DNA from 4 places in the Streptomyces sp. NPDC057900 genome. Region 2 is predicted to be linked to each of the others. Evidence: riboswitches for the same ligand, from Rfam matches in the RefSeq annotation. Region 2 holds a riboswitch; each other region holds the start of a gene.
What was found. Region 2 has a riboswitch for cyclic di-AMP ahead of ACFVQ0_RS17405 (M23 family metallopeptidase). Riboswitches for the same ligand answer to the same signal wherever they lie in the genome.
Positions count from the first base shown of each region.

Region 1: another riboswitch for cyclic di-AMP. It lies ahead of ACFVQ0_RS24425 (transglycosylase SLT domain-containing protein); the one in region 2 lies ahead of ACFVQ0_RS17405 (M23 family metallopeptidase).
Region 3: another riboswitch for cyclic di-AMP. It lies ahead of ACFVQ0_RS03315 (peptidoglycan DD-metalloendopeptidase family protein); the one in region 2 lies ahead of ACFVQ0_RS17405 (M23 family metallopeptidase).
Region 4: another riboswitch for cyclic di-AMP. It lies ahead of ACFVQ0_RS10210 (NlpC/P60 family protein); the one in region 2 lies ahead of ACFVQ0_RS17405 (M23 family metallopeptidase).

Region 1 covers NZ_JBHVOI010000006.1:392,333-396,404, reverse strand. Annotated here, with positions in the region: gene ACFVQ0_RS24440 (GMC oxidoreductase) at 1-287, shown strand, start outside; gene ACFVQ0_RS24435 (carboxymuconolactone decarboxylase family protein) at 404-883, opposite strand; gene ACFVQ0_RS24430 (dihydrodipicolinate reductase) at 880-1,959, opposite strand; gene ACFVQ0_RS24425 (transglycosylase SLT domain-containing protein) at 2,135-3,049, opposite strand; cyclic di-AMP (ydaO/yuaA leader) riboswitch at 3,053-3,241, opposite strand; gene ACFVQ0_RS24420 (alpha/beta fold hydrolase) at 3,683-4,072, shown strand, end outside.
Region 2 covers NZ_JBHVOI010000003.1:710,468-714,539, forward strand. Annotated here, with positions in the region: tRNA gene ACFVQ0_RS17395 (tRNA-Met) at 266-339, shown strand; gene ACFVQ0_RS17400 (PP2C family protein-serine/threonine phosphatase) at 522-1,685, shown strand; cyclic di-AMP (ydaO/yuaA leader) riboswitch at 1,995-2,148, shown strand; gene ACFVQ0_RS17405 (M23 family metallopeptidase) at 2,160-3,371, shown strand; gene ACFVQ0_RS17410 (aldo/keto reductase) at 3,532-4,072, shown strand, end outside.
Region 3 covers NZ_JBHVOI010000001.1:814,324-818,395, reverse strand. Annotated here, with positions in the region: gene ACFVQ0_RS03335 (aspartate aminotransferase family protein) at 1-62, shown strand, start outside; gene ACFVQ0_RS03330 (helix-turn-helix domain-containing protein) at 130-738, shown strand; gene ACFVQ0_RS03325 (DUF6126 family protein) at 782-958, shown strand; gene ACFVQ0_RS03320 (tyrosine-protein phosphatase) at 985-1,797, opposite strand; cyclic di-AMP (ydaO/yuaA leader) riboswitch at 2,243-2,433, shown strand; gene ACFVQ0_RS03315 (peptidoglycan DD-metalloendopeptidase family protein) at 2,437-3,390, shown strand; gene ACFVQ0_RS03310 (SGNH/GDSL hydrolase family protein) at 3,606-4,072, shown strand, end outside.
Region 4 covers NZ_JBHVOI010000002.1:629,342-633,413, forward strand. Annotated here, with positions in the region: gene ACFVQ0_RS10200 (NlpC/P60 family protein) at 1-65, opposite strand, end outside; gene ACFVQ0_RS10205 (hypothetical protein) at 423-776, shown strand; gene ACFVQ0_RS10210 (NlpC/P60 family protein) at 797-1,996, opposite strand; cyclic di-AMP (ydaO/yuaA leader) riboswitch at 1,995-2,159, opposite strand; gene pcrA (DNA helicase PcrA) at 2,416-4,072, shown strand, end outside.

The sequences.
Region 1 (4,072 bases), on a different contig from region 2:
ACATGGCCAAGACGATCTTCGACAAGATCAATGCCAAGGAGGGGACGATCTACCGGACGGACCTGTTCGGTGTGTACAAGATCTGGGGCGACCACCTCACCTACCACCCCCTCGGGGGCGCGGTGCTGGACCGGGCCACCGACAACTACGGCCGCCTGCACGGGTATACGGGCCTGTACGTGATCGACGGCGCGCTGATCCCCGGCAACACCAGCGTCAATCCGTTCGTCACCATCACGGCACTCGCCGAACGGAACATCGAGAAGATCATCGCGACCGATCTGTGACACCGGCCCGGTGCGGCAGGCCGGCCGGCCAGGAGGGGATGACGGAGCGGGTCTCCTCCTGGTTACGCCCCGGGCCCGGGGCGCGACGCACGGGCCCGGGGCGTCCGGCGCACGGTTCAGTGGCCGGGCAGCACGCACACGGCGTCGAGACCCAGTACGTGGTTGAGCCGGCCGAACGCCAGCCAGGAGCCGATGCTCATGCTCAGCTCGACGATCTCGCGCTGGCTGTAGTGCGCGGTCATCCGGGTCCAGAACTCCTCGTCCAGGCCGTGGTGGTCCAGGGCGTACCGCTCGGCGTACTCGGCGGCCAGCCGGGTCCGGTCGTCGAAGGCCTCGGTGGTGCGCCACTGGTCGACCGCGTCGGCGAACTGGTCCTCGACCTTCTCGCCGTCCCGTTCGGTGCGCCAGTCCAGGCAGAACAGGCACCCGTTGATCCGGGCGATCCGCAGCCGGGCGGCCTCGAACTCCCGCAGGCCCAGCGTGGTGTGCTCGTACACCGACAGGGAGAAGTTCGCGGCGGCCATCCCGATTCCGGGGACCATGTCGCCCCACACGTATCCGATCGGCTCCTGGCCCTCGGGTATGTCGATGATCATGGCTGCTTCCTTCCGAGTCGGCCGGCTGCGGGGCGCAGGGGGACGTCGAGTGCGTCGTAGAGTCCGGGCTCCGCGTCCACCAGCCAGTCGATGGCGTTCACCAGCCGGCCGACCGCGGTGGCGTTGCCGCCCGCCGAGCGGTTCTCGTCCTCGTCGGTGGCCTCGACGGTGACCTCGATGCGCGGACGGCCCTCGATGATCACGCGGTGGGCACCGGCGCCGTCGGGCGGCGACGGCCAGTCCGGGGCGCAGGAGGGGTGGATGCGGGTGATGTGCTCGATGACGATGCGGGGCTCGCCCCCGACGATGCCCTGCACCTCGAACCGCACCGCGCCCTGGGTGCCCGCCGCGAACTCGCCCATGGTCCGGGTGGTGACCGTCGTCTCCAGTGGCCGCCGGGCCATGGTCTCGCGGATGTCGTCGAGCTCCACGCCCAGGGCCCTGGCCATCAGCCGCAGCTGCCCGCCCCACACCATCGTCGGGACGGAGGCCGCGAGCATCAGCGGCTCGTACTCCATGGGGTGACCCATGCCGATCAGGTCGCGGACCGCGTCGGGCTGGTCGTAGGTGGAGTAGTCGAAGATCTCCTGGCAGCGGATCGCGTCGACCGTGCTGCCGAGTCCGCTGATCATCAGGGGCAGCACGTCGTTGCCCCAGCCGGGGTCGACACCGGAGACGAACAGGGAGCCGCCGCCGTCCGCGACAGCGGCCAGGACCGGGTCGCGCAGCTCGGGCGGGGCGCTCCGCTGGTCGTAGAGGGCGTACAGGGCGGGGGTGACGACCACCGCCCCGGTCCGGACCGCCCTGGTGATGTCGGCGAGCGCCTCGTCGGGGCGGATGTCCCCGGACGCCGCGTACACCACCGCGCCGGGAGCGGTGGCCAGCACCGCGTCGATGTCGTCGGTCGCCGCGACGCCCAGATCGCGGCCGGTCCCGGCGAGGTCGCCCGCGTCGCGGCCCACCTTGCCCGGATCGTGAACAAGCACATGCGCCAGTTTCAGGGCCGGATGGGCCTCGACGGCGCGGATGGCCGCGCGGCCGACATTGCCGGTTCCCCAGACCACCGTGGAAATCATGCGGCGGAGGGTAGCGCGCGGGATGAAAGGTTCATAGTGCCATCGCGCACCCGGTTGCGGGGCGCCCCCGAGCGGGTCCGCGGGGGCCGCACGGCACGCGAAAGGGGCGGGAAGGAGCCGCGTGGCCCTTCCCGCCCCTGCGCCCGGTTCCTCCCTAAGGCGGAGCCGGGGTATGTCAGTAGGCGCCGAAGACGTTGTCGATCGAGCCGTAGGTGGCCGCCGCGTAGTTGCAGGCGGCGGTGATGTTGGCGACCGGGTCGAGGATGTCCATCGACGTACCGGCCACGTGGTAGGCGTCGAAGGTGGGCTGGATCACCTGGAGGAGACCCTTGGAGGGTGTGCCGGCGACGGCGTTCGAGTCCCAGTTGTTCACGATCTGCGGGTTGCCGGAGGACTCGCGGATCACGTTGCGGTAGATGCCGTCGTAGCTGCCCGGGATGCCGTTCTGGGCCATGACGGCGAGCGACTCCTTGATCCAGCCGTCGAGGTCGTCGGTGTACGCCGTCGCGGCCTGCGCGGGAGCGGTGGCCGCGGTCTCGGTGGCGGTGGTCCCGGTGGCGGCGGTCTTCTCCGCGACGGGCGCGACCGTCCGCTCGGAGCGGTCGGCGCGGTCGGTTCCCTCGGACCGGTCGGACGACTGCGCGGCGTCGGTCGCGGGCTTCGATTCGGTGGCGGCCTTCGAATCGGCGGTGGGAGCCGCCTTCGGGGCCACGGCGGCGGACTTGGCGCCGATGGTCAGCTTGAGGCCCGGGTGAATCAGGTCGGGGTTACCGCCGACCGCACTCCGGTTGTCCTGGTAGAGCCGCTCCCAGCCACCGCTGAGGGAATGCCCACGGGCGATCTTGGCAAGCGAATCGCCGGAGACCACGGAATAGACGGTGGACTCCGCCTTGTGGGCCGCAATTCCCTTGGCCGCAAAGGGGGTCGAGGATGCCGACTTTTCCGCGACGGCGGGGTGCGCCGGTGCGGCAGAAGCGGATCCGGCACCGATCAGGGGGAGCGCGAGAACGACTCCGCCCGTACTCACGGCGATGAAGCCGCGGGTCAGGGTGGTGGACTTGAAACGACGGTACTTACCCGTGATGGGCATGGCGTATTTCCTCTCCGCCGCCTGCGAGGTGAGCTGTCGGGTTCGGACTGGAGATGTCCGGCCGCACGTGATGGCGACTTAACCCCAAGCCGCTCCGGATTCCGGACCGGCAGTAAACCTGGGTCCCCCGCTCCTGCCGTACGTGAGTGGGTCGGGTTCCCGGACGGCGGCAGGATTCGGCGTTCCATCCGGATTGACGGTGACCGTAAGCGAAAAACGCCGGACGAAACAAGCCCGGAATTCTTGATCCCAATTGATTCGCAAGATCAATTAAAGGAAATGCTCAGCATCAGACCTGCCGGGGGAAGTCAACTTTCTTGGCACAGCAGGGAACCGAGGCCGGACGCACCGCGTCCGGGGCCGGGAAGGTGACGCTGACCACTGAGCCCGAAAAGGGCGATTTGCCCGGCACCCCGACCTTTGGGCCGTACATAAAGGGGCCCAGGGTGACCATTGATGGCGTTTGCGATTAACCACCCAATAAGGACATTTCACCACCCCCGGCAACCACACCACCCGCGACCTCGTACCCCACAGATGCATCTCCATTGATGCATCGAAATAGATGCACTACGGTGTGGTTCATCGGCCGGCGCTCATGGCGCCGCCCACCACTGCGACCGGGAGAACCCGATGTTCCTCGACACCGATGGCGCCACGCTCCACTACGAGACCCGTGGCTCCGGGCCCCTGCTGCTCGTCTCCCAGAGCGGTGAGGGCGACGCCGACCGCAGCACCGACCTGGTCGACCGGCTCGTGGACCGCTGGACCGTGGTCACCTACGACCGCCGGGGCCTCTCCCGCAGCACGCTCGACGATCCCGGGCAACGCGTCACCATGGCGCAGCACGCCGACGACGTGCACCGGCTGCTGGCCGAACTGACCGATGAGCCCGCCCTGATGCTCGGGTGCAGCATGGGCGCCGCCATCGGGCTGCACCTGGCGCTCGCCCACCCCGAGCAGCTCGGGCTGCTCGTGGCGCACGACCCGGTCGCGCCGTCCCTGCTGCCCACCGGACGGCGC
Region 2 (4,072 bases):
CCCTGCGGGCACGGTGAAACGCGCGCTCCGGGGCCGCTCGCACGGGCAGCCCACCGGTCCGGGGGATGCAGCAGATACCTTGCGGCAGAACACGTGTCCCCCGCAATACCTTCTCGATTTCGCCACGTTGAGGTTTCCGGCGCGGTCGGTGAGCAGCCGCGCCGGGTGTCGAGAAGCGCGCCGGGTGCCGGGGAGCGCGTCGGATGCCGGGAAGCGCGGGGTGGTCATGAGTGCGTCGAACATGCCGTAGAGTTGTGTTTACCGACGCGGGGTGGAGCAGCTCGGTAGCTCGCTGGGCTCATAACCCAGAGGTCGCAGGTTCAAATCCTGTCCCCGCTACTGAAGAATCAGGCCCGGCACGCATAGCGCGTGCCGGGCCTGATTCGTTTCCGTACGTGCCGCGCCGTGCGCGTCATCCCATTGGCCGTCGAGCACTCGCTCCGCGACCGTGCTCCGGGAAGTCTGGGAGTGGTGCGCGGTACCGTCCGCGGCCCTGAGCGCACCGGGCAGGAGAGGTAGAGGTGGGGAAGCGGGAGCAGCGGCGGGGGAGGCGCACCTACGAGGTCCGGAACCGCCGGCTCGTCCGGGTACTGCCCGGGGCGATGCTCATCGGCGGGTTTCTGTTCGACTTCCTCACTCCGCCCGCCTTCACCGCCGTTCCCCTGTTCGCGGCGGCCCCGCTGATCGCCGCACCGTTCTTCTCGCGGGCCGGCACGATCCGGGTCGGGGCTGGTGCGCTGCTCTGCGTGGCCGCGCTGCGGCTCTACGGCGGAACGCTGATCCGGGTCGTGCCGTTCATCGAGCTGCTCACCGTCCTCACCGTCTCGGTCCTCGCGGTCTACATCAACGGAGTCGTCCGGCGCAGCAACGAGCAGCTGGCCTCCGCCCGGGTCATCGCGGCGACCGCCATGCGCGCGGTGCTGCCGACGCCGTCCGACCGGATCGGCGGGCTGTACGTGGCCGCGCGGTACGAGGCGGCGCAGGCGGACGAGTTCGTCGGAGGTGACCTGTTCTCGGTCACGGACACCCCGTACGGGGTCCGGCTGGTCGTGGGGGACGTGCGCGGCAAGGGGCTGGACGCGGTGGAGGCGGTGGCGGTGATCATCGGGGCGTTCCGGGAGGCCGCCGAGCAGGAGCGGTCGCTGGAGGGGGTGGCCCAGCGGCTGGAGCGGGCGCTGGCGCGGGAATCGAGCAGGCGCGGCGGGCTCGACGCGGTGGAGGGGTTCGTCACCGCCGCGCTGGCGGAGATCCCGCAGGGCTCCGGCCGGGTGCGCGTCGTCAACCGCGGCCATCCCGAACCGCTGCTGCTGCACTCGGACGGGGCGCTGGAGCAGCTGCGGCCCACGCTGCCCGCGCTGCCGCTGGGGATGGACCTGGGCGTGTGGCCGGACCGCTCCGACGAGTGGGAGCTGCCCGCCGGGTCGACGCTGCTCCTCTATACGGACGGCCTCTCCGAGGCCCGCGACGCCGACGGGGTCTTCTACGACCCCGCGGAGCGGCTGCGCGGACGGATCTTCCCCGGACCCGAGGAGCTGCTGTCGGCGCTGACCGATGACGTACGGCTGCACACCGGTGGGGTGACGACCGACGACATGGCCCTGCTCGCGGTCGTGCGCCCGGCCGAGGGGCAGCCGGACCGGCGTACGACCGTGAAGATCGTGGGGCTGGACGGCGGAGCCGGGTGAAGGTGAGGGGCCGGGCGGGGAGAGTGCGGACGGATGTGGGGGGAGAGTACGGACGGATGTGGGGGAGAGGCGCGGCCGATGCCACCGTGGGTAACCGTAAGGAACCCCTCCGCATAACATTTGACGCAACGTCAGAAAACGGCTAACGGTTGAGGGGTGATCAACTCGCCCGATTCCACCCGGTTGTGTCCCGTAAAGTCCAGGCCAAGGATCGGAACGATCAGTTGGAACGGCTTGGAATCGGGCCCGTGTGTCTATTAACGTTCGATAACGCAGCGCGGTTGTCCCAGCCGCCGTCAGTGGCGGCACCGTGCGCGAGCGCCGAATTCCGCAAGGGAACCGGGGAACCACCTACATGGGGTGAATCGGGCATCTCTGTCTCGTTGAGAGGCGGAGGAGCCCGTAGGAGACCTTCCTGCTCCGAACCCGTCAGCTAACCCGGTAGGCGAGAAGGAAGGAAAGGAGCGCGCCCCAGTGGCGTCCAACAAGCCTGCCCCCGAAGCCCCCTCCCGGTTCGCCCCCGAACACGGAAACGACTTCGGAACCGGGCCCGGTGCCGCTTACGGCGCCAACCACGGAACCGCCTACGGCGCCAACCACGGGACGGCCTACGGACCCGATCACGGGGCCGACTACGGAACCGCCTACGGGACCGACCGGGGCAGCGAGTTCGGCAGCGGCCTCCGCGCCGACGAGGCCGGGTCCGACCGGGCGTGGGAGGAATGGAACCCCACGGAGGAGTCCATCCGCCCCGTGCGCGGCAAGCACCGCGTCGCCAAGCAGCGCAACGGCCTCGCCCGTAGCTCCACCGTTCTCGGCGTCGGCGTCATCGCGGCCGTCGGCGCGGGTGGCATGGCCTCCGCCCAGAGCAAGCCGCCCGTGTCTATCTCTCTTCCCGACGCCATCTCGGACAAACTTCCCGAGGCCAAGTCCCTGCCCGGCGTCGGCGCGTTGTTCTCGGGTGAGTCCGAGGCGGAGAAGACCGAGGTCGCGGCCGCCGCCGCCCCGCTGACGACGGCCGGCATCACCACCACAGAGGCTGAGCAGGGCACGACGGACGCCGGCGAGGCGCTCCGCGCCCGCATCCTCCAGCAGGCCGAGCAGCAGCAGGACTCCGCCGACGCCGAGGCCAGGGCGGCCGAGGAGAAGGCCGCCGAGGAGAAGGCCGCCGCAGAGGCGAAGAAGCAGCAGGACGCCGCTGAGGCCAAGGTCGCCGCCGAGAAGAAGAAGGCCGCGGAAGAGGCGAAGAAGAAGGCGGAGGCGGTACGGCTCGCCAAGCTCGCCGCCAGCTACGCCATCCCCACCTCCTCGTACACGATCACCTCGACCTTCGGTGAAGCCGGTTCGATGTGGTCCTCCGGCTACCACACGGGCCTCGACTTCGCGGCGCCGACCGGTACCCCGATCAAGGCCATCCACAGCGGCACCATCAAGTCCGCCGGCTGGTCCGGCGCGTACGGCTACCGCACGGTCCTGGAGCTTGAGGACGGTACGGAGCTGTGGTTCTGCCACCAGTCCTCGATCGGCGTCAGCGTCGGCCAGCAGGTCACCACCGGGGACACCATCGGACGTGTGGGCGCGACCGGCAACGTGACCGGCCCCCACCTCCACCTTGAGGTCCACACCCCGGACGGCACCGGCATCGACCCGATGCCGTGGCTGCGCGCCCGGGGCCTGACGGTCTGAGTCCACCGATCCCCGGCAGTCCTGACGCTCACCCCCCGACGTCAGGGCTGCCGGTCCCGGCCGAGTGCGCAGGTGCGCAGATGTACGGGTGCAGTCCGGGTGCAGCTGTAGCTGTAACTGCCATGGAATAGCGCGTGCGGTGCCGTGGGTTGTTCCTTTTATGACTTCTCTCCGCAAACTCGGTTCCTCCGGCCTCCAGGTCTCCACGCTCTCCCTCGGCGGCAACGTCTTCGGCTGGACCGCCGACGAGGCGCAGTCCTTCGCCGTTCTCGACGCGTACACGGCGGGCGGCGGCAACTTCGTCGACACGGCCGACACGTACACCTCCTGGATCCCCGGCAACGTGGGCGGCGAGTCGGAGACCCTCATCGGCAAGTGGTTCGCGGCGCGGGGCAACCGTTCCGACGTCGTCCTGGCCACCAAGGTCGGCTCCCACCCCGAGTACAAGGGGCTCGCCGCCGCCACCATCAAGGCCGGGGCCGAGGAGTCGCTGCGCCGGCTCGGCACGGACTACATCGACCTGTACTACACGCACCACGACGACGAGACCGTCCCCGTCGAGGAGATCATCACCGCCCTCGACCAGTTGGTGAAGGAGGGCAAGGTCCGCGAGATCGCCGCCTCCAACATCAGCCCGGCACGGCTCCGCGCCTCGCTGGACTTCTCCGAGCGCGAGGGCCTGGCCCGTTACGTGGCGCTCC
Region 3 (4,072 bases), on a different contig from region 2:
ACGGCGGGCTGATGTGGGACTTCGGCCGGACCCTGGTGAAGCAGGCCGTGGCCAACCGCTGAGCGGGAGGGGTTTTGCCTGGGAGGCAAGAAATTTGCCTCCCAGGAAAGTTCCTGGCCCAATGGACGTATGAACCCCGCTGAAGCAGGGGCGGCCGACGAGCTGCCCGGTGTCGCGCCCCGACTGCGCGATCTGCGCCGCGGCCGTGGGCTGACCCTGGAGACCGCCGCGCAGCGCGCCGGGCTCTCGCCCGCCCATCTGTCCCGGCTCGAAACGGGCCGCCGCCAGCCCTCGCTGCCGATGCTGCTCGGACTCGCCAGGATCTACGGTACGACGGTCTCCGAGCTGCTCGGCGAGATCCCCCCGGAACGTGACGCGATCGTCCGCGCCCGGAAGTTCGAGGGGGCGGAGGCGGACGGCTGGATGTACCAGCAGGCCGGTGGGCCCGGCCGGGCGATGCAGGCGCTGCGCGTCCGGGTGCCGTACGGCGCGCAGGGTGATCTGGTGCGCGTCCACCCCGGCGAGGAGTGGCTCTACGTGCTGGCCGGAAACCTCCGGGTGACCCTCGGGGACACCGTGCACGACCTCGGCCCCGGCGACAGCGCGCACTTCGACTCGCTCACCCCGCACCGGATCGCGGCGCCGGACCGCGAGGGTGCCGAGCTGCTCTTCGTTCACACCCTGTTGCAGAGCCCCGCTGCCGAGCTGTGTCTCGGCAGCGGGATCCACCGTCGCTGAGACGCCGTCCCGCCGGCCCGCCCGGTCACCAGAGAGGACCGTCATGTCCGATTCAGAGAACTACGACCCGCTGACCCCGGCCAGGCACAAGGAGGCCGACTCCCAGGAGCGCAAGATGCCGCGCGGGCTCGTCATCAGGCTCTTCGCCTACCTGGTGGCCGGGCACGTCATCGCCGGTTTCCTCTACCTGCTGTTCGCGGTGGGGATGCACAACCAGTAGCCGGCGGCGCCCCTCTCCGGGGTCCGTCAGGCGTCTTCGAGGAGCCGCTCGCGCAGCCGCTCCCGCGTCGCGGGCGTGACCTTCAGCCCCTCGGCGAGGTAGCGGTCCGTGCCGCCCCAGGTCTCGTCGATCGTCGCGAAGGCCGCCGCGAGGTATTCGCTGTGGGCGCCGAAGAGCGGGCTCAGGAGCTCCATCACCTCGGGCGACATCCCGGCCTCCGAGGTGTCGCTGCGGCGCACCCGGTAGCGGCGGTGGGTGTCGTTGGACTTGAGGTAGTCCGCCTCGATCGTGTCGCGCCCGACGCCCACCGCGAGCAGCGAGACCGCGATCGAGAGCCCGGCCCGGTCCTTGCCCGCCGCGCAGTGCATCAGGGCCGGGACGCTGTCCTCGGCCAGGGCGTGCAGCACCCGGCTGTGCTCGGCGGTGCGGTCCAGGATGATCGACCGGTAGGAGGCGACCATGCGGTCCGTCCCCTTGCCGCCGCCGAGGATTCCGCGCAGCTCGTCCATCTCGCCGTCGCGCACCATCCGCCAGAACTCGCTGCCGTCCGCCGGGTCGGTGAGCGGGATGTTCACATTGCGCACGCCGGGCAGCTCGACGTCCGGTCCGTCCAGCTTGAGGTCGGCGGCGTTACGGAAGTCGAAGACCGTGTGCAGGCCGAGGCCGCCGAGGAACGCCGCGTCCTCGGGTGTGGCGCTCGCCAGGTGGCCGCTGCGGTAGAGCCGTCCGTGGCGAACCCGGCGACCGTCCGACGTCGGCAGTCCGCCCACGTCACGGAAGTTACGGACCCCCGCCAGCTCGGGTTCCGTCGACGGGGTCTGTGGCAGCTGCTGCGTCACGGTCACTCCTGGGGGCTCTGCCGCCGACGCGTGTCGCCGACGGGTCCATTCCCGTGACGATACGACATCGGATACACGGACAATCATCCCGGCGGCGCCCCTGTTTCGCGCCCCGTCCCGCGCCCTGTTTCGCCTCCTGTGCCGCCCCCTGTGCTGTGCCTTTGCGGGACGCCGCGCGAACAGTAGGCGTGACATGTCCGTATTGAGGCTTTTAGTCGAACATGCCCTGCTTATGCGGGAGATGGTCGCCCTCTCGTGAGCGGGATCATATCCGTGACGGTGTGTGGCGGCGCGCCGCTCGGGTAATCCGTGCGCCAAGCGGAATGCCAAGATCCATAATCCACGGAGTGTGACCGGAATTCCGCATCGAATTCCCGGTCCGGAATACGGCGTGGAACCCGTGGCTTGTTTCCGCCGTCCCGGCTCGCTTACGTTCCATGTCAATCCGGATGGAACGCCTAATCCTGCCGCCGTCCGGAATTCCGCACCCACTCACCGTGTGGCAGGAGCGGGGGACCCAGGTAAGCCGCCGACCGGAGCGATCCGGACGGCTCGGGGTGAAGTCGCGCCAGGCGCGGCCGGGCATCTCCAGCCCGAACCCGACAGCTCACCTCGTAGGCGCCGGAGAGGAAATTCTTCATGCCCATCCCGGGTAAGCACCGCCGTCCCAAGTCCAGCACCATCGCCCGCGGCGTCGTCGTCGCGAGCGCCGGCGGAGCCGTCATCGCGCTTCCGCTGCTTGGCGCCACCGGTGCCAACGCCGCGGAGCAGGCCGCTCCCGCCACCGCGAAGTCGGCCGCCGCCACGCACGCCACCCCGGCCAAGCCGGTCGCGGACAAGCAGTCCGGCACCAAGACGTACTCCGTGGTCTCCGGTGACTACCTGTCGAAGATCGCCGCCGAGCACCACGTCAAGGGCGGCTGGGAGAAGCTGTACCAGGACAACCGCGAGGTCGTCGGCGACAACCCGAGCCTGATCTTCCCGGGCATGAAGCTGACCCTCGGCGGCAAGGCCTGGGGCCACGCCCCGGCCACCGGCTCGCACACCTCCACGGGCGCCACCACCCCGTCGAAGGCCCCCTCGAAGGCCCCGGCCAAGACCGAGTCGAAGGCGCCCGCGGCCTCCGACACCGCGTCCTCCTCCGACACCCAGGCCTCCAACACGGCCTCGTCGGACCAGGGCAGCGCCTCCGGTTACGTCCACCCGGTCCCCGGTAACCACACCACCGCCTACCGCGCCTCCGGTGCCAGCTGGTCCAGCGGCAGCCACACCGGCATCGACTTCCCCGTCTCCACCGGCACCAGCGTGAAGGCGATCACCTCCGGCACCGTCGTCACCGCGGGCTGGGGCGGCGCGTACGGCAACGAGGTCGTCATCAAGCACGCCGACGGCCACTACTCGCAGTACGGCCACATGTCCTCGCTCTCCGTCTCGGCGGGCCAGACCGTGACCGCGGGCCAGCAGGTCGGCCTCTCCGGCGCCACCGGCAACGCCACCGGCCCGCACCTCCACTTCGAGGTCCGCACCGGCCCGGCGTACGGCTCGGACATCGACCCGATCGCCTACCTGGCGTCGCACGGGATCAACGTCTGATCCGGACAGCGGCGGTCCGGTGACCCGGACCAGGTCAGTACAGAGGGACGGTGCGCGGCGGCGCACCGTCCCTCTGCTTTGTCGATGCCGGTGCGGCTGGGGCGACCGTCCTTATTCCCCCTTTACCAAAATCTGACCGGGTGGTCTATCTCACCACCCGTCAACCCCGTATTACGGTCGCGTAGGTCACAATCGACGGTGCAGGATATGCCCTTGTGGCAGACGATTCGAGAAACATCCGACAGGGCGTCATCAACCGACAGGGCGCCATCGAGTCGTACGCGGCGATTGGCGACAGTTTCACCGAGGGAGTCGGCGACCCCGGCCCGGGCGGGACATTCGTCGGCTGGGCCGACCGGTTCGCGGTAATCCTGGCCGACCAGCTCCCGGACCCGGAAACGGCGCAGGGCGGCACAGCCGCCGCGCCCGGACACTTCCGGTACGCCAATCTCGCCGTACGAGGACGCCTTCTCGACCAGATAGTCGAGGAGCAGGTACCCCGCGCCAAGGAACTCGCCCCGGACCTGGTGAGCTTCTGCGCGGGCGGCAACGACATCATCCGGCCGGGCACCGACCCCGACGACGTGGCCGAGCGCTTCGAGCGCGCGGTCGCCGAGCTGACCCGGTCGGTCGGCACCGTCATGGTCACCACCGGCTTCGACACCCGAGGTGTTCCGGTCCT
Region 4 (4,072 bases), on a different contig from region 2:
GTCGCTGCGGTGCGGGCAGCAGAGCCGGTGTACGGGCGCTGCTTGGGTTTCCGGTGCGCGGCCACGAGGGCGGTGGTCCTTCCAGTCGACTGCCCGCCGGGGCCTACCGGCGGACCCGCCCGGTCCGGCGGCGGGTCACCAACAGGGGGAGCGGCCCGCCGCCGGATCTCTCGGCGGGGCGACCGGGCCGTGCCGTCCGGGTGCGGAGCGGCGGTGATCCGGTCACCTGGTAGGGACGCTAAACCCGGGGCACGGGGAAGAGTCGTAATGACGCTTATTGCCCGAATTTGGCGCTGCGTTGTTCCTGAATGACAGGGAAAATTGCACCAGAGTCAGGCAATTGGTGCATTCATCAGTCAAGAGGTCAGGAACTGGCACCTGGCTGCGGAGGCCTGCTAGGGGCAGGGCTAGGGTGCGGAACCATGCGTGTACTCATCGATGTCTTCGTCGCCCTCCACATCATCGGAATCGCCGCCCTGCTGGGAGGTTTCCTCACCCAGATGAAGGCGATGAGCGCGGGGACGGCCCGATTCGTACCGGGGATGCTGCACGGCGCGCTGACCATGCTGGTCACCGGAATCGCCCTGGTCGGGCTCGACCAGGCCGACGACCACCCCGTGAACAACGTCAAGATCGGCATCAAGCTGCTGATCCTCGTCGTCATCCTCGGGCTGGTCTACGTCAAGCGGGACGAGGAGAGGGTCGACAAGGGCCTCTTCGCGGCGGTGGGCGGACTGACGATGGTCAACATCTTCATCGCCACGCTCTGGACCTGAGAACCCGCCGCGACGGCGGCCTAGCCGGGACGCACACTCCCGTAGATCGGCATGTAGTAGATCGACTCCTCGCGCACATTGGCCCCCGGCTTCGGCGCGTGGATCATCATGCCGTCGCCCTTGTAGATCCCGACGTGGCTGATGTCGTCGTAGAAGAAGACCAGGTCCCCGGGCTGAAGGTTCTCCGTGGCGATCCGGGTGCCGACGTTCACCTGGTCCCAGGTGGTCCGGGGAATGGTGACGCCCGCGGACTTCCAGGCCGCCTGGGTCAGCCCGGAGCAGTCGTACGAGGACGGGCCGGTGGCCCCCCAGACGTACGGCTTGCCGATCTGGGCCCTGGCGAACGCGAGGACCTTCTCGGCCTTCGTCGTGGCGCTGCTGTCCGAACCGGAACCCGTGCCGGTGCCGGTGCCGGTGCCGGTGTCTGACCCCGTGCCCGATCCCGTGCCCGTACCGGAGCCCGTGCCGCTCCCGCCGGCGGCCTCCTTGGCCTTGCGGTCGGCCTCCGCCTTCGCGGCCGCCTGCTTCTTCGCCAGCTCCTCGGCCTTGCGCGCGGCCTCGGCCTTCTTCTTCTCCTCCAGCTCGGCCAGCCGCGCCTTCTCCTGCGCGGTCAGCTTCGACAGCAGCGTGCGCGCCTCGGTCAGCTTGTTCTGCACGTTCTGCTTGCTGGTGCGCAGCTTGGTCTGCGACGCGGTGAGCGTCTCCAGGCTCGTCACCGCCTCGGCCCGCTTCTTCGACGCCTCCGCCTGCTTCGTACGGAAGTCCGTGACGGCCTGCTGCTGGTTGGCGGCCATCCGGTTCATCAGGTGGGTCTGGTCGAAGAACGACTGCGGGTCGTTGGCCAGGAAGAAGGTGGCCGTCGGCGCGAGCGCGCCGTCGCGGTACTGGGCGGCCGCGTAGTTCCCGAGCGTGCGGCGGGCGTCGTTCAGCTTGTCGGCGCGCTTGGCGATGTCGTCCAGCAGCGCGTCCACCTTGGTGCGCTGCGCGGCGGACGCCTCTTTCGCCTCGTCGTAGTGCTGGGTCGCGGTCCCCGCCTGCCGGTAGAGGTCGTCGACCTTCTTCTGGACGTCCTCGATGCTGGGCTTCGGGGCCGGGGCCGCCAGCGCGCTCTGCGTGGACAGCAGGGTCACGGAGGCCAGTGCGGCCGTTGTGAACCCGATGGCGGGGGTGGTGCTGCGCACCCGGGGGCGCGGTTTGCGATGCGATGCCAAGGCCGGCATTTCCTTCCGTGGACCGCCTACCGGGTTAGCTGTCGGGTTCGGGCGGAACGGAAGGCTGCCCTACGGTCCTGGTGGGGGTTGCGGACCGATTCACCCCGGTGCTGCGTGTGGGTCCCCGGTTCCGGACCCCGTACGGGCGGCCCGGATTCGGCGTGGACGCCCGCTCGGCGTGGTTCGCCTCTGGGGGTACGGCCGTCCGAACGAGCACGCTAGCCAACTCATGGTGCCGCTGTGAAGGTTGATGTTCGATATGCCCGATACATTTTCGTGACCTTGCGGAACCGGTGCGGTACGGCCGGGCGCGGCGGGGAGATTCCCTACACAGGGTGGCCCGGACATCGCCGTGTGTGGCTCCGGCGGGTACGGGTTCTGCCGTGCGGGCCCGGGGTGTCAGTGGGGCCGCCTAGACTCGGACAGCGATGAGCAGCCTCTTTGACGACAGTTTCCTGGCCGGCCTCCAGCACGCGGAGGACGGGCCCCCGCCGCCCCCCGAGGACTCCGCACCCGAAGCGGTGCCGGAGGACCTCTTCGGAGGCGTGTTCGACGGGCCCCCGCCGCCCCGCGACGCGTACTACCGCGACGGGGCCCACCGCCCGGTCATCGACGCCGCCGCGCTGCTCGACGGGCTGAACACCGAGCAGCGCGCCGCCGTCGTGCACGCGGGCTCCCCGCTGCTCATCGTCGCCGGGGCCGGTTCCGGCAAGACCCGGGTGCTGACGCACCGCATCGCCCACCTGCTGGCCGAGCGCGGGGTGCACCCCGGCCAGATCCTGGCGATCACCTTCACCAACAAGGCCGCCGGCGAGATGAAGGAGCGCGTCGAGCAGCTCGTCGGCCCGCGCGCCAACGCCATGTGGGTCATGACGTTCCACAGCGCGTGCGTCCGCATCCTGCGCCGCGAGTCGAAGAAGCTCGGCTTCACCTCCTCGTTCTCGATCTACGACGCGGCGGACTCCAAGCGGCTGATGGCCCTGGTCTGCCGCGATCTCGACCTCGACCCGAAGCGCTTCCCGCCGAAGTCGTTCACGGCCAAGGTGTCGAACCTGAAGAACGAGCTGATCGACGAGGAGACCTTCGCCGGACAGGCCACGGACGGCTTCGAGAAGACCCTCGCCCAGGCCTACGCGATGTACCAGTCCCGGCTGCGCGAGGCCAACGCGCTGGACTTCGACGACATCATCATGACGACGGTGCACCTGCTCCAGGCCTTCCCCGACGTCGCGGAGCACTACCGCCGCCGCTTCCGGCACGTCCTGGTCGACGAGTACCAGGACACCAACCACGCCCAGTACACCCTCGTACGGGAGCTGGTCGGCCCGTCCGGTGCCGCCGACGCCCCCGGCGAACTGTGCGTCGTCGGTGACGCCGACCAGTCGATCTACGCCTTCCGGGGCGCCACGATCCGCAACATCCTCCAGTTCGAGGAGGACTACCCGGACGCGACCACGATCCTGCTGGAGCAGAACTACCGCTCCACCCAGACGATCCTGTCCGCCGCCAACGCCGTCATCGAGCGCAACGAGAGCCGCCGACCGAAGAACCTCTGGACCAACGCCGGCTCCGGCACCCGGATCACCGGCTACGTCGCGGACACCGAGCACGACGAGGCGCAGTTCGTCGCGGACGAGATCGACCGGCTGACCGACGCGGGCGACGCCAAGGCGGGCGACGTCGCGATCTTCTACCGGACGAACGCGCAGTCCCGTGTCTTCGAGGAGATCTTCATCAGGGTCGGCCTCCCCTACAAGGTCGTCGGTGGCGTGCGCTTCTACGAGCGCAAGGAGGTCAGGGACGTCCTGGCCTACCTCCGGGTGCTGTCCAACCCGGAGGACACCGTCCCGCTGCGCCGCATCCTGAACGTGCCCAAGCGCGGCATCGGGGACCGGGCGGAGGCGATGATCGACGCCCTGTCGATGCGCGAGAAGATCACCTTCCCGCAGGCGCTGCGCCGCGTCGACGAGGCGTACGGCATGGCCGCCCGTTCCGCCAACGCCGTCAAGCGGTTCAACACGCTGATGGAGGAGCTGCGCACGATCGTCGAGTCGGGCGCGGGCCCGGCCGTGGTGCTGGAGGCCG